One region of the Thauera sp. WH-1 genome, then DNA from elsewhere that is predicted to be linked to it. Evidence: riboswitches for the same ligand, from Rfam matches in the RefSeq annotation. Region 1 holds a riboswitch; each other region holds the start of a gene.
What was found. A riboswitch is a leader RNA that binds a small molecule or an ion and turns the genes downstream of it on or off. The one in region 1 is predicted to bind cobalamin.
Positions count from the first base shown of each region.

Region 1 (4,271 bases):
AGGTTGGTGTAGTAGCCGAGCGCGCTGGCCTCGGCGACGAGCTCCTCGAGGTCGTCGCGCAGCAGCGGCTCGCCGCCGGTGAAGCCGAGCTGCAGCGCGCCGAGCGCGCGTCCCTCGCGCAGCACGCGCTTCCACTCGTCGGTGGACAACTCGGCCTTGCCATCGCGGGCATAGTCGACCGGATTGCTGCACCACGGGCACTTGAGCGGGCAGCGATAGGTGAGCTCGAGCACCAGCCACAGCGGCTTGCCCTGCCCGTCAAGCCTGACGACGGATCCATCCTTTGGCACGGAACACCTCCAGGAATTTGTATACGCCCTCGGCGACGCGCGCGTCGTCGCCCGGGTAGCGCTGCTGCAGGTCGGCAATCAGCTCGGCGACGGTGCGATTGCCGTCGCAGCGCTCGATGATGTCGCCAGCGGTCTGGTTGAGCTTGACGATGCCCTCGGGGTAGAGCAGGACGTGCGAGTCCTGCGTCGGCTCCCAGCGGAACAGGTACATCGGGTTGAGCGCGTAGCGCTCGTCCGCGTCGGGCGGGTTCGGGGTCGCGGTGGCGGTCATGCGGGCCTCGGCTGCGGGTTGGCAGGCCCCGGTCCGCCCGCGGGCGGCCGGGCTCGCAGGCGTCAGCGCACGTAGACGTAGGCGGTGACTTCGAAGCCGAGACGGATGTCGCAATACGCGGGGTCGGTCCACTGCATGATGGGTCTCCTCTGGAATGATGGTGGGCGAACCGGCGCGGCGGCCGGTTCGTGGCCATCATCGCCTGCGAGCCGCGCAGCGGGATCCGCAGAATCGGGGTTGGGCCATCGGCAGGATCGCGAGCCCGCGCTCGCGGAAATCATGATTCTTCAGCAAGCTGCACCGGCGTTGACCTGGGTCAACGCGCGATAGGCTGCACCTGGCGGATCGCCTCGGCCAGTTGCTCGCCGGCAGCGTCGGCCGGCCCGCGCCAGCCATCGAAGTGCAGCAGCTCGGTCAGCGGCATGCGCTTCAACCAGCCGGCGCTCTCCAGCTCCGGGCGGGCGTGAAAGTCCTTCACGTAGCCGATGCACAGGTAGGCGATCGGGATGATCTCGGGCGGGATGCCAAGCGCCTCGCGCAGCGCCTGCTCATGCAGGATGCTGACCCAGCCCACGCCGAGGTTCTCGGCGCGCGCGGCGAGCCACAGGTTCTGCACCGCGCACACCGCGCTATAGATGTCCATCGCGCCGATATGGGTGCGGCCGATCACCACCGGGCCGTGGCGGCGGCGGTCGCAGGTGATGCACAGGTTGAGCGGCGACTCGAGGATGCCCTCGAGCTTGAGATTGCGGTAGGTGGCGCGCTTGCCCGCGTCGAACATCTGCTCGGCTTCGGCATGGGCGGCGAGGAAATCGGCGTGGATCCGCGCGCGCACCTCGCGCGAACGCACGAGGATGAAGTCCCACGGCTGCATGAAGCCGACCGAGGGCGCGTGATGGGCGGCGGTGAGCACGCGCGCAAGCACCGCGTCGGGAATCGGGTCGGGGCGGAATTCGCCGCGCACGTCGCGGCGGGTGTGGATGGCGCGGTGCACCGCGTCGCGCTCGGCGGCACTGAACTGCGGGTCGGTCTGGAAACGGGTAGGCGCGTCGTTCTCGAAACGCTCACGCGCGTTGTCGCACAGCGGCGCGAAATGCGCCTGCGTCGGGCTGCTCATGAAGTATTCCCCTTGTCGTCGAGCAGGAGACAGCCGCCGACCAGGCGGCTGTGCAGAACACTTCGAGGCCGGTCTTCCGGCTACGGATCCTCTCGTCCGGGCGCCTTCCCGGTCCTTGCGGACCAGTGGCTGGGCGAACCTTGCCCGGACAATCCCCTTCACGGCGCTGGGCGCGCGGCGGATTGGCACCGCCTTCCCGATTCTCCCGCGCTGATCGCGGGCACCCCGAAGCAATACAGGGCGGATTCTAGCGGGAGCGCCGCCCGGCGGGTCGGATTCGTGGCGCAGTGCCCACCCCACGCTCCACCCCACACCGCCCCTTGCCGCGCGTGGCCGACGCCTGCCGGTGCGGGCTCAGAAGGACGAGCCGGGCTGCTGCAGGAAGGCGGCTTCGTCCGGGCTCGTCTCGCGCCCCAGCGCGGCATTGCGGTGCGGAAAGCGTCCGAAGCGCTCGATGACGGCCAGGTGGCGGCGGGCGTAGTCGACATAGCCGTCGAAGCTGGCCTTGGCGTGCGCCGGCACGCTGGCGGCGAGCTGGTCGAACAGGCGCACGGCTTCACGCTGGTCGCCCAGGTCCTCGGAATGTTCCAGCGGCAGGTAGATGAAGACCCGCTCGACCGCGCGCAGCGCCGTGTCCAGCCCGAGACGCAAGCTCTCCTTCGCCCAGCGCAGGGCCAGCACGTCGAAGGCGAAGGCCGCCGCCTCGCCGCGCCAGATGTTGCGCGGAAACTGGTCGGTCAGCAGGATCAACGCCAGCCGCCCGCGCGCATCCCTGAGCCAGGCGTCGAGTTCGCCACCCGCCGCGCGCGCGACCCAGGGCGCGAAGCGCTGCCTGATCTGCGCATCGACGTCGGCCTGCTTGCGCCACCACAGCGCCGACTGTTGCGCAATCACCGCATCGTCATCGGCGGCGGTACCGAACCAGAAGGCGTGGATCGTATCCGGGGTTTCCATGCGGGCCTCCCAGGGCCGAAGGCGAGGACTGGAAGCATAGCCCACGTGCGCGGCGGCCTGCATTCGCACCACCCTGGTGAGCAGCGGCACCGTTGCGGTGCATCATTTGCCCCCGAGTGCGCGCCGCCAGGGCGAGAACGGCCTGATCCAGGGCATCTGCACCCTGGCACGGTCCCTGCTTTACTGACCCATACCTGCGCCAGCGACGACGCGACGCAGGGCAGCCTCCGCCAACGCCGGTGGGGGCCGGTGGCTCGCGATGCGCGATCCGCCGGCCAATTCCAACCGATGTCGAACCGCGTCCTGCGGGGGCCGTCATGCTTGAGCCGGGCAAGCCCGTGCCCAGGTGTCACCAGGCCGTACGCAGGGCCGAATGAGTGATACCAGCATGAAGATCGTTCTCGTTGGCCATGGCATGGTCGGCCACAAGTTCCTCGAGGAGCTCCGCCAGCTGCAGATCCCCGCTGCGGAGGTCACCGTCCTGTGCGAGGAGCCACGGATGGCCTACGACCGTGTGCACCTGTCCGAATTCTTCGCCGGCAAGACGGCGGAAGACCTCTCGCTGGTCGCGCCCGGCTTCTTCGACGAAGCAGGCTTCACGCTGCGCCTCGGCAGCCGCGCGGCGGCCATTGACCGCCGTGCGCGCACGGTGACGACGCAGGACGGCGTCACCCTGCCCTACGACAAGCTGGTGCTGGCCACCGGCTCCTACCCCTTCGTGCCGCCGGTCAAGGGCAGCGAGCGCGAACACTGCTTCGTCTATCGCACCATCGAGGACCTCGAGGCGATGAAGGCGGCCGGCGCGACCTCGCGCAAGGGCGTCGTCGTCGGCGGCGGGCTGCTCGGCCTGGAGTGCGCCAAGGCGCTGCGCGACCTCGGCCTCGAGACCCATGTCGTCGAGTTCGCCCCGCGCCTGATGGCGGTGCAGGTGGACGACGAAGGCGGCCGCATCCTGCGCAGCAAGATCGAGGCTCTGGGTGTGCAGGTGCACACCGAGCGCAACACGGTCGAGATCACCGACGGCCGCAGCGCCCGCCACCGCATGGTGTTTGCCGACGGCACCCACCTGGAAACCGACATGATCGTGTTCTCCGCCGGCATCCGTCCGCGCGACGAGCTGGCGCGCCAGAACGCGCTGGCGGTCGGCGCCCGCGGCGGCATCGCGGTCGACGACCACTGCCGCACCAGCGATCCGGCCATCCTCGCGATCGGCGAGTGCGCGGCCTGGCGCGACCAGACCTTCGGCCTGGTGGCGCCCGGCTACGACATGGCGCGCATCGCCGCCCGCCAGCTGGCCGGTGATGCCCAGGCCGCGTTTGGCGGCGCCGACATGAGCACCAAGCTCAAGCTGATGGGCGTCGATGTGGCCAGCATCGGCGACGCCCACGGCAGGACGCCGGGCTGCCGCAGCTTCCGCTACGCCGACGAGTGCAAGCAGATCTACAAGAAGATCGTCGTCAGCGCGGACGGCAAGCGCCTGCTCGGCGCGGTGCTGGTCGGCAATGCCGACGAGTACGGCACGCTGCTGCAGATGGCGCTCAACGGCCTCGCGCTGCCGGCCGACCCCGAGTTCCTGATCCTGCCCGCCGGCGACGGCAAGGCCAGGCCCGGCCTCGGTGCCGACGCCCTGCCCGAGTCC
Region 1 covers NZ_JBLQGP010000011.1:133,708-137,978, reverse strand. Annotated here, with positions in the region: gene pqqE (pyrroloquinoline quinone biosynthesis protein PqqE) at 1-290, opposite strand, end outside; gene pqqD (pyrroloquinoline quinone biosynthesis peptide chaperone PqqD) at 259-561, opposite strand; gene pqqA (pyrroloquinoline quinone precursor peptide PqqA) at 624-698, opposite strand; gene bluB (5,6-dimethylbenzimidazole synthase) at 878-1,678, opposite strand; cobalamin riboswitch at 1,727-1,921, opposite strand; gene ACMV5O_RS12485 (DUF924 family protein) at 2,033-2,632, opposite strand; gene nirB (nitrite reductase large subunit NirB) at 3,021-4,271, shown strand, end outside.

Region 2 (4,271 bases), on a different contig from region 1:
CCAGACCGCCGGCGAACTTCTGCAGCAGGGCGTTTTCCTTGATCGACTGGTAGATGTCCTCGAGGCTGTCGGCCACCGTCGTCAGGTAGCAGGATGACAGCTGCGCATGGCGGGTGCCGCTGTTGAACAGCGTCGGCGTGCTGCTCATGAAGTCGAAGCACGACAGCAGCTCGTAGAACGCGATGGCCTGCGCCTCGCGGTCGATCTCGTTGATCGCGAGGCCCATCGCCACCCGCATGAAGAAGGTCTGCGGCAGCTCGATGCGGCGGCCGTCGATATGCAGGAAGTAGCGGTCGTAAAGGGTCTGCAGGCCGAGGTAGTCGAACTGCAGGTCGCGCTCGGGCCGGATCGCCGCAGCCAGGCGGGCGAGGTCGAAGTCGGCCAGGCGCGGATCGAGCAGCTCCGCCTCGATGCCCTGGCGGATGAAGGCGGGCAGGCAGGCGGCATAGCCGTGCTCGGGGTCGGCCATGTCGGCCTGCGCGGTTTCGCGCCCGATGACCTCGACGCGGATCGCCGACAGCAGCAGGCGGGCGGCGACGCGGCCGTAGTCCGGCTCGCGCTCGATCAGCGTGCGCGCGGCCAGCACCAGGGCCTGGCGCACGGCGGCGACCGGCACGCCGTCGTAGAGGTTGTGCAGGGCGTGTTCGAGCACGGTGTCGGCGGACACCCCGTCCAGTCCCGCGCAGGCCTCGCGGCACACGGTGAGCAGGGCGGCGCGGTCGAGCGGGCGGCGCGCTTCGCCATCGACGACGTGCAGCACGGGGCCGGCGCCGCCCGCCTGCGCGTCGGCGTCCTTCTGCGCCGCGCGTTCGGCAGCGCGGCGTTCGCGGTAGAGCACGTAGGCGCGCGCGACGTCGTGCTCGCCCGAGCGCATCAGCGCCAGCTCGACCTGGTCCTGGATGTCCTCGATGTGCAGCATGCCGCCGTCGGGCAGGCGACGGGTGAGGGCGCCGACCACGGTATCGGTGAGTCGGGCCACGATGTCGCGCACGCGCGAGGACGCTGCGCCCTGGCGGCCCTCGACGGCGAGAAAGGCCTTGGTCATGGCGACGGCGATCTTGTTCGGATCGAAGGCAACGACGGCGCCATTGCGGCGGATGATCTGGAAGGCGGCGAGTTGCATGGCGCTATCACGTGCTTCGGCGGGAAGTCGGTCCACGGGTGGTCCTCGTCTGGGTGAGTGCGGATGAAACGGGTTACTGAGGGAAGGCGAGCTTCAGGCGGCCGCGAGGCTGATTGCGCTGGGGGCCGGGCAAGAGTGGGCGTCGTCGCCGGCGTGGGACTCGGCCCGCAGATCCAGCGTCAGGGGGGCGGTGTGGCTGCCGCCAGGCCGACGGAAGCCGCCGGCGGCAGCCATGTGGAGTACCGCCGGGCTGACGCTGTGACACACGATCCGGCCTGCGCCGTGCAGGCGGGCCAGTGCAATGACGTGGTTGAACATTGCTCGGCCCAGTCCGCGCTGGCGATGAGTTGCGGTGACGCTGAGCCCGAAGTCGACCTCCCCATCGCGCACCGCGACATGGGCGAGGGCGACGATGTCGCCTTGTGCGGTGCCCAGACCATGCACATGGTCGCGTGCGAAATCGAGCGTGGCGACGTAGGCGGCGATGCCTTCGTCGCGGATGCCGTGGCTGAAGCGCAGCAGGCGGTCATCGGCATCCAGCGCAAGAAGGTGTTCGAGGATGCGGGGGGCGTCGGCGGGGCCGAAGCGGAACATCGGCCTCAGAACGGCGCCCGTGGAATCGGTCGGCGGTGTCAGCGTTGCAGCGGGGCGGTCGACGGTGGACATGGCGGAGATCCGGTGCGGGCAGGGCGGATCTCCGACGCACGGGCGTGATGCGTCACGCGCATGGCAATGCCATGCGGTGCTGCCGTGCCATCAGGAAAACGAGCAAGTGAAATGGTGTGAGCCATGCCTCTTGTCAGGGACACCCCGCCCCAAACTGTTGAAGGTGATGTGCATGGCAGGTCTCCTGGCTCACGGGTCATCGCCTTGCGCCAGCCTTCCCGGAAAGATTCCAGTGGCAGAGAGGGCGCAGGACTCGCCGATTACAGTTGCGGGGGCAGCTCCGGGTTGGGCGCGCAGGGCGCCGCACCGGATTCCCTTTTCATGCCTGCCGATGACGGCAGACAACCATGAACGGGGCGCAGGGTAGCGCTGGCGCGCAGGGAATGTCAAACAGCTCGGCCACCGCGGCGGTGGATGTCGGCACCCCGCCATTGACCCGCACTCTGCCAGCGCGGCAGACTCCTGCCATCCGCACCGCCGCAAGTGACACATCATGCCGATCGATCCGCGTTCCAGTCCGCGTCCCCTCCCCGAGCTGGTGTCCTTTCTCGAGACCCTCGCCGAGCCACACATCCTGTGTGACCGCGACTACCGCATCATCGCGGCCAACGCGGCCTACCGGCGCGCCTTCTCGGAAGGGCGCAGCGTCGTCGGCAGGTCCTGCTACGACGTCAGCCACCACTACAGCGTGCCCTGTGATCACGCCGGCGAGTCCTGCCCGCTGGCGCGCAGCCTGAAGTCGGGCCAGCGCGAGCGCGTGCTGCATCTGCATCACACGCCGCGCGGGGAGGAGTACGTCAACATCGAGCTGTCGCCGGTGCGGGATTCGAGCGGTGAGATCGCCTGGTTCATCGAGAAGATGGAGCCCATGCATGTCGCGCGCGGGGTGTCCGACCACCGCGGCCTCATCGGCCGCTCGCCCGCCTTCCAGCGCATGCTCGAGTTGATCGCGCGCGTGGCCCCGTCGGATGCCAGCGTGTTGCTACAGGGCGAATCGGGGACGGGCAAGGAGCTGCTGGCGAGCGCGGTACACGAGGCCAGCCGGCGCGCCGAAGGCCCCTTCGTGGTGGTCGATTGCTCGGGCCTGCCCGAGACCCTGTTCGAGAGCGAGGTGTTCGGCCATGAGCGCGGGGCCTTCACCGGCGCCACGGCGCGCAAGCCAGGACTGGTCGAGGCCGCCAGCGGCGGCACGCTGTTCCTCGACGAGGTGGGCGACATTCCGCTCAGCATGCAGGTGAAGCTGTTGCGGCTGCTCGAGACCGGCACCTATCGTCGCGTCGGTTCCACCGAGTTGCGCCGGGCCGACATACGCCTCGTGTCGGCCACGCATCGGCCACTCAAGCGGATGATCGCCGAGGGCAGCTTCCGGCAGGATTTGTACTTTCGCATCAACACCTTTCCGATCGCGGTGCCGGCCCTGCGCGAGCGCGAGGGCGACCTGGCGCTGCTGGTCGACTCCCTGCTCGAGCGCGTCGCGCCGAAACGTCGGCTGCGCCTGTCAGCCGCGGCCTTGCGGGTGCTGCAGGCCTATCCCTTCCCGGGCAACGTGCGCGAACTGCGCAATGTGCTCGAACGCGCCAGCCTGATGTGTGACGGCGAAACGATCGGTGTCGAGCACTTGCCCGAGGAGGTGCTGGTTCCCGAGGACCCGCATGCGCCCGCACAGGGAGACACGAGCGCAGCACCCGCCAGCAGCGCGACGCGGGCAGACCTGGACCTGGCGGAGGTGCAGCGACAGGCGCTGCTGCGCGCGGTGCGAAATCATCGCGGCAGCCGAAGCGAGCTTGCCCGGCGGCTGGGTCTCAGCGAACGGACCTTGTACCGGCGCCTGAAGGAACTGGACCTTACGGGGGGTGAGCCCTGAAGTGGGCGACTTCCGTGCAAGGACCCCGCCTGCCATGGGCGGGACTGCCATAGAGGGTGGGGCAAGCACACGCACGCGCGCCTGGCGCAGGTGCCGGCTCGAGGACTCAGCGACGGAAGTCTCGGTGGCAGGCCTTGCAGCTGTCCTGAACCGCTTCGTACGCGCGGCGCACCTCGGCCGCGTTGCGCCCTTCGGCCGCCTCGAACAGGCCGTCGGTGGTGGCGATGAAGTGCTCCCGCCGCTGTTCGAACTCTGCCGTCTTCTGCCACACCGCCGGCCTGGCCTTGGTCGGCGGGTAGTTGGTGTCGGCGCCGAAGTGCGCCCAGGGCTTGTCGCGCAAGGCCTTCAGCTCCAGCGCCATGCGCGCGAAGGTGTCGGCATCGTAGCGATCGGTGCGCAGCATCGTGCCCATCGGTTCGAAGGTGCGCAGCATGGCCTTGAAGGCCTCCTGGCGCTGCGTCACCGGCTTGTCGGGGTGGGTGTCCTCGACCTGCTGGGAGCAGGCGGCGAGGGCGAGCGTCGACAGGACGAGGAGGGCGAGGCGGGCAGGGGTGGTCATGGTGGGCATCAGCAATATCCGCAGAAGTAGGGGGCGCCGGCGTTGAGCGAACGGATTCT
Region 2 covers NZ_JBLQGP010000007.1:24,512-28,782, reverse strand. Annotated here, with positions in the region: gene ACMV5O_RS08910 (ribonucleoside-diphosphate reductase subunit alpha) at 1-1,159, opposite strand, end outside; gene ACMV5O_RS08905 (GNAT family N-acetyltransferase) at 1,217-1,789, opposite strand; cobalamin riboswitch at 1,946-2,154, opposite strand; gene ACMV5O_RS08900 (sigma-54-dependent Fis family transcriptional regulator) at 2,283-3,653, shown strand; gene ACMV5O_RS08895 (cytochrome c) at 3,760-4,221, opposite strand.
Region 2: linked by a shared signal. The riboswitch ahead of ACMV5O_RS08905 (GNAT family N-acetyltransferase) and the one ahead of bluB (5,6-dimethylbenzimidazole synthase) in region 1 are both predicted to bind cobalamin.

Region 3 (4,271 bases), on a different contig from region 1:
CCAGCATGCGCTTTTCTGCCGCGCCGAGCATGGCGCCGGCCATCATCGCGATCTCGAAGCCGCCGTATTCGGCCAGCACGGCCAGCGGGTCGCTGGGCCGGCCGCCGCGCGCCAGGGCCTGGGCGAGCAGACTGCGCTTGTGGAACAGGCCGGCGTCGTCCAGGCCGGTACCGCGGCCGGTGACGGTGTACAGCTCGGCATCGTGCTCGGCGCCGACCAGGCAATGCGTGATCAGCGAGGCCGAGGCGGTGTTGCCGATGCCCATCTCGCCGAAGCCGACGCAGTTGCAACCGTTGCCGGCGAGCGCTTGGGCGATGCCGCGGCCGCGCTCCAGCGCCAGGTCGCGCTGCGCCGGACTCATCGCCGGGCAATCGAGGTAGTTCTGCGTACCGGGGCCGATCTTGGCGTCGATCAGGCCCGGGCGTGCGCCAAAGTCGTGATTGACGCCCGCATCCACCACGCTCAGCCCCAGCCCCATCTGGCGGCTGAAGACGTTGATGGCCGCGCCGCCGGCGAGAAAGTTCTCCACCATCTGCCAGGTGACGTCCTGCAGGTAGGCCGATACGCCGGCACGCGCGGCGCCGTGGTCGCCGGCGAAGACCACGATGTGCGGCTGGCGGATCTCGGGTTCCAGGCGCTGCTGCACCAGGCCGATCTGGCGCGCCAGCGCCTCCAGCCGGCCGAGCGCGCCGAGCGGCTTGGTCTTGCGGTCGATCTTGTGTTGCAGTGCAGCGGCGAGCAGGCTGTCGGGCGCGGTGATGGCAAAGGGTGTCATGCGGGTGGTGGGGTCTCAGGGTGCGGCGGTCTGGGTTTGTTGCGCGGCATCCGGCAGGTCGCGATACAACTCGGCCAGCGCGAGTTCGAAGCCGAAAGCAGGCAGGGTGAGGCTGGCGCTGTCCCCGCTCGCTTCGCTGAGGATCCAGTACCCGTCCTCGCCGCGGGTGTAGCACTCGACATGAGGGCGGTCCTGCGACAGCAAGAGCACGGTCTTCAGGCCGGGAAAGCGGCGGTAGGCGGCAAACTTGTCGCCGCGGTCGTAGGCCTCGGTCGAGGGTGACAGCACCTCGGCGATCAGCGCAGGGTCTTCCTTGACCTGGCGGCGGGCACTGTCGGCCTCCGAGCAGGTGACGAAGACGTCGGGGTAGAACAGGTCGTCCGACTCGGCCAGACGCAGGCGGACGTCGGACATGAAGACCTTGCAGCGCGAACCCGCGAAGGCCGTACGGAGTGCAAACGTCGTGTTGAGGCTGATGGCGTTGTGCACATCAGACCCGCCAGCCATCATGGAGGCCTCGCCGTTGAAGAACTCCCAGCGCTCGGGCTGTTCGGCCTCCCAGGCGAGGAAGTCATTCAGCGTCATCTTGTGCCTTTCTGCAGGCAGGCCCATCGCAGTCCCCTGAAACGTCTTGTCGTTCCGCAGTTTAGCCCTGCTTCAGCACCAGCGGCAGGCCGGCGGCGACGAACACCACGCGCGAGCACAGCGCCGCCACCACTTGGTTGAGGCGGCCGGCCTCGTCGCGGAACAGGCGTCCGAGTGGCGTCTCCGGCACCAGTCCGAGGCCGACCTCGTTGGCGACCAGGATGATGTGGCCCCGAAGCGTGGGCAGGGTGGCGAGCAGCGCGTCGCGCTCGCGGCGGAACAGCGGCAGTTCCTCCGCTCCGGCTCCTGGCGGCAGATGGTCGGCGTCGACCAGCAGGTTGCTCACCCACAGGCTCAGGCAGTCGACCACCACGCAGCGCCCCGGGGCGGCCTCGCGGCGCAGCGTGTCGGCGAGCGCGACCGGCGCCTCGACGGTGCGCCAGGCCGCCGGGCGGTCGGCCTGGTGGCGGCGGATGCGGGCCGCCATCTCTTCGTCGAGCGCCTCGGCGGTGGCGATCACCGTCACCGCCAGGCCGGATTCTTCAGCCCGGCGCTCGGCCTCGCGGCTCTTGCCGGAGCGGGCGCCGCCGAGGATCAGTTCGCATGTCATTGTTCTGGCAGGTCCTTGCATCCGAGGAATCTGTATTTTATTGCAGTGCACGATACGCGGCCGTACGGTATCATCCGCCCCCACTGCCCTGGAAGGGGCAGCGCGTTATCGGTGCCCGCGGGCGTTTCTCGCCCAGGGTTAAACGGGAAACAGGTGCGCGGCCCCTCGCAAACGAGGCCGCAATGCCTGTGCTGCCCCCGCAACGGTAAGTGCGCGCAAGGTGTGTCATGCAGCCACTGGGAATGCTCTCCCGGGAAGGCGATCCACCCGTCCGGCCCCGCCGGCACAGCGCACGAGCCCGGAGACCGGCCGGAACGCGAATTGGCGGATGTGCCGCGGGGTGGCGGCGACGGGCGTGGTGGCTTCTTCCTACTCTCTTCGGTTCTACCTGGCTCGCGGTGCGTCCATGTGAAGTTGCCATGGTGTGCGGGGACGCACGGCATGGCGAAGGGAGTACGAACAATGAAGATCCGTCTTGTCGCTGCGGCGCTTTCCGTGCCCGCAGCGCTCTCGTTTTCCGCCCCGACGGCGTTCGCACAGGAGCGCACTGCCGCGCCCGTGGTCGTTTCCGCTACCCGCATCGACATGCAGGACCAAGATGCGCCCTATGCGTCCGAAGTGCATACCCGCGAGGCCATCGAGCGCTCGGGTGCGAACTCGCTCTACGACTATCTGGCGCTGCAAACCTCGCTCCAGGTAACGCCGAGTTATGGCAACCGTTATACGCCGCAAATCAGCATGCGTGGCTACGGCAGCGCGAACGGGCATCAGAACGTTGTCGTTTCGGTCGATGGCCGCAGGCTCAACAACATCGACATGGTGCCGCAACTAATTGGATCGATTGCTCTTGCAGACATCGATCGCATCGAGATCACGAAGGGTAGCGGCGCCGTGCTGTACGGCGATGGAGCTACGGCCGGGACCATTCAGATCTACACCAAGCCACGCGAAGGTGTGCGCCTGGACGCCTATGCAGGGAATTACGGTACGCGTGGTGGCGTGGCTACGGCGGGTATCGTGCGCGATCGGTTCGACTTTTCCGCGACCTTGGACCACGGCAAATTCGGTGGTTTCAGCGACAAGGATCCGTCCGGGCATCGTGACCAGTCGGAGGCCAATACCTGGCGAGTGGCTACAGGTGTGAAGCCGACTGACGGGCTGCGCCTCGACTTCGAGGCGGGCGCATCCAGAATTGACACGCGGTATCCGAGTTCGCTGTCGTTGGCTCAGTTTCGCGCTGATCCGGCAGTGAACAACGGTGGCAACTACACCCGCCAGAGGTTCGATGCTGAGCACTGGAGTCTCGGTGCAGACTATGTGCTGAGTCCCGAGTGGCGGGTCACCGCTCGCCATCAGGACGAGGAGAAGAGTTCCGCGTACGTGCCGTCTCCGGAATCCGAGTACAGGTACCTCGCTGACGAGCTTGCGCTGCAGTTTCAGCGGGGTGGCCTAGCAGTGAACACGGGTGTGCAGCGCTTCGATGGCGAGCGTGTCGATCCGGACGGGGTGACCACGAAGGAGAACTTGGGCTGGTTTCTGCATGGGCAATATGTTCTCGACCGACTCACCCTGTCGGCCGGTGTCCGTCGGGAACACGTTGAGTACGGCTACAAGCCTGTCTTGGGTGCGGCACTAGGGGAGGAGGAGCGTCTGACCTCATGGGAGGCCGGTGCGAACTATCGCGTCGACCCTGCTCTATCGGTATTTGCTAGCTATAGCGACGCCTTCCTGGCGCCGGATATCGACCGCTTTTTCAAGAGCATATACGGCCCGCCTCCCCTGTATCAGTTTGTCGGCAAGAGCTTTAACGGTTTCATCGAGCCTGCGAAGACCCGTACGCTGACCCTCGGGCTTAACCACTTCACTGAGCGCAACCGGTTGAAGGCCGCGCTCTTCTACGCCCGTCTGAAGAATGAGATCTATCTTGAGCCTACGTCCTACAACAACACCAATATCGACAAGTCGCACAAATATGGTTTCGAGGTGCAGAACAGCTTCCAGGTGACGCCGACCGCGGCCGTACTGCTGAACTACGCTTGGACGCTGGCGAGAATCGACCGTGAAGCCGATGGAGGTGGCGCCTACGATGGTAAGGATCTGCCGGGGGTGTCGCGGCACAGCCTGGTTGCGGGTCTCAACTTCCGCGTGGCCGAAAACGGCAGTCTGAACGTCTCGCATGTATGGCGGAGCAAAGCGTACGCCGATGGTGACTTCGACAACAGGAACGCGGAAAAGCAGCGCGCTTACCAATCCACCGATCTCGCGTATCGACACCAACTGACTAAGGGCGTGGAACTCTAC
Region 3 covers NZ_JBLQGP010000002.1:339,571-343,841, forward strand. Annotated here, with positions in the region: gene cobT (nicotinate-nucleotide--dimethylbenzimidazole phosphoribosyltransferase) at 1-775, opposite strand, end outside; gene ACMV5O_RS03920 (Uma2 family endonuclease) at 791-1,360, opposite strand; gene cobU (bifunctional adenosylcobinamide kinase/adenosylcobinamide-phosphate guanylyltransferase) at 1,422-1,970, opposite strand; cobalamin riboswitch at 2,063-2,299, shown strand; gene ACMV5O_RS03930 (TonB-dependent receptor) at 2,433-4,271, shown strand, end outside.
Region 3: linked by a shared signal. The riboswitch ahead of ACMV5O_RS03930 (TonB-dependent receptor) and the one ahead of bluB (5,6-dimethylbenzimidazole synthase) in region 1 are both predicted to bind cobalamin.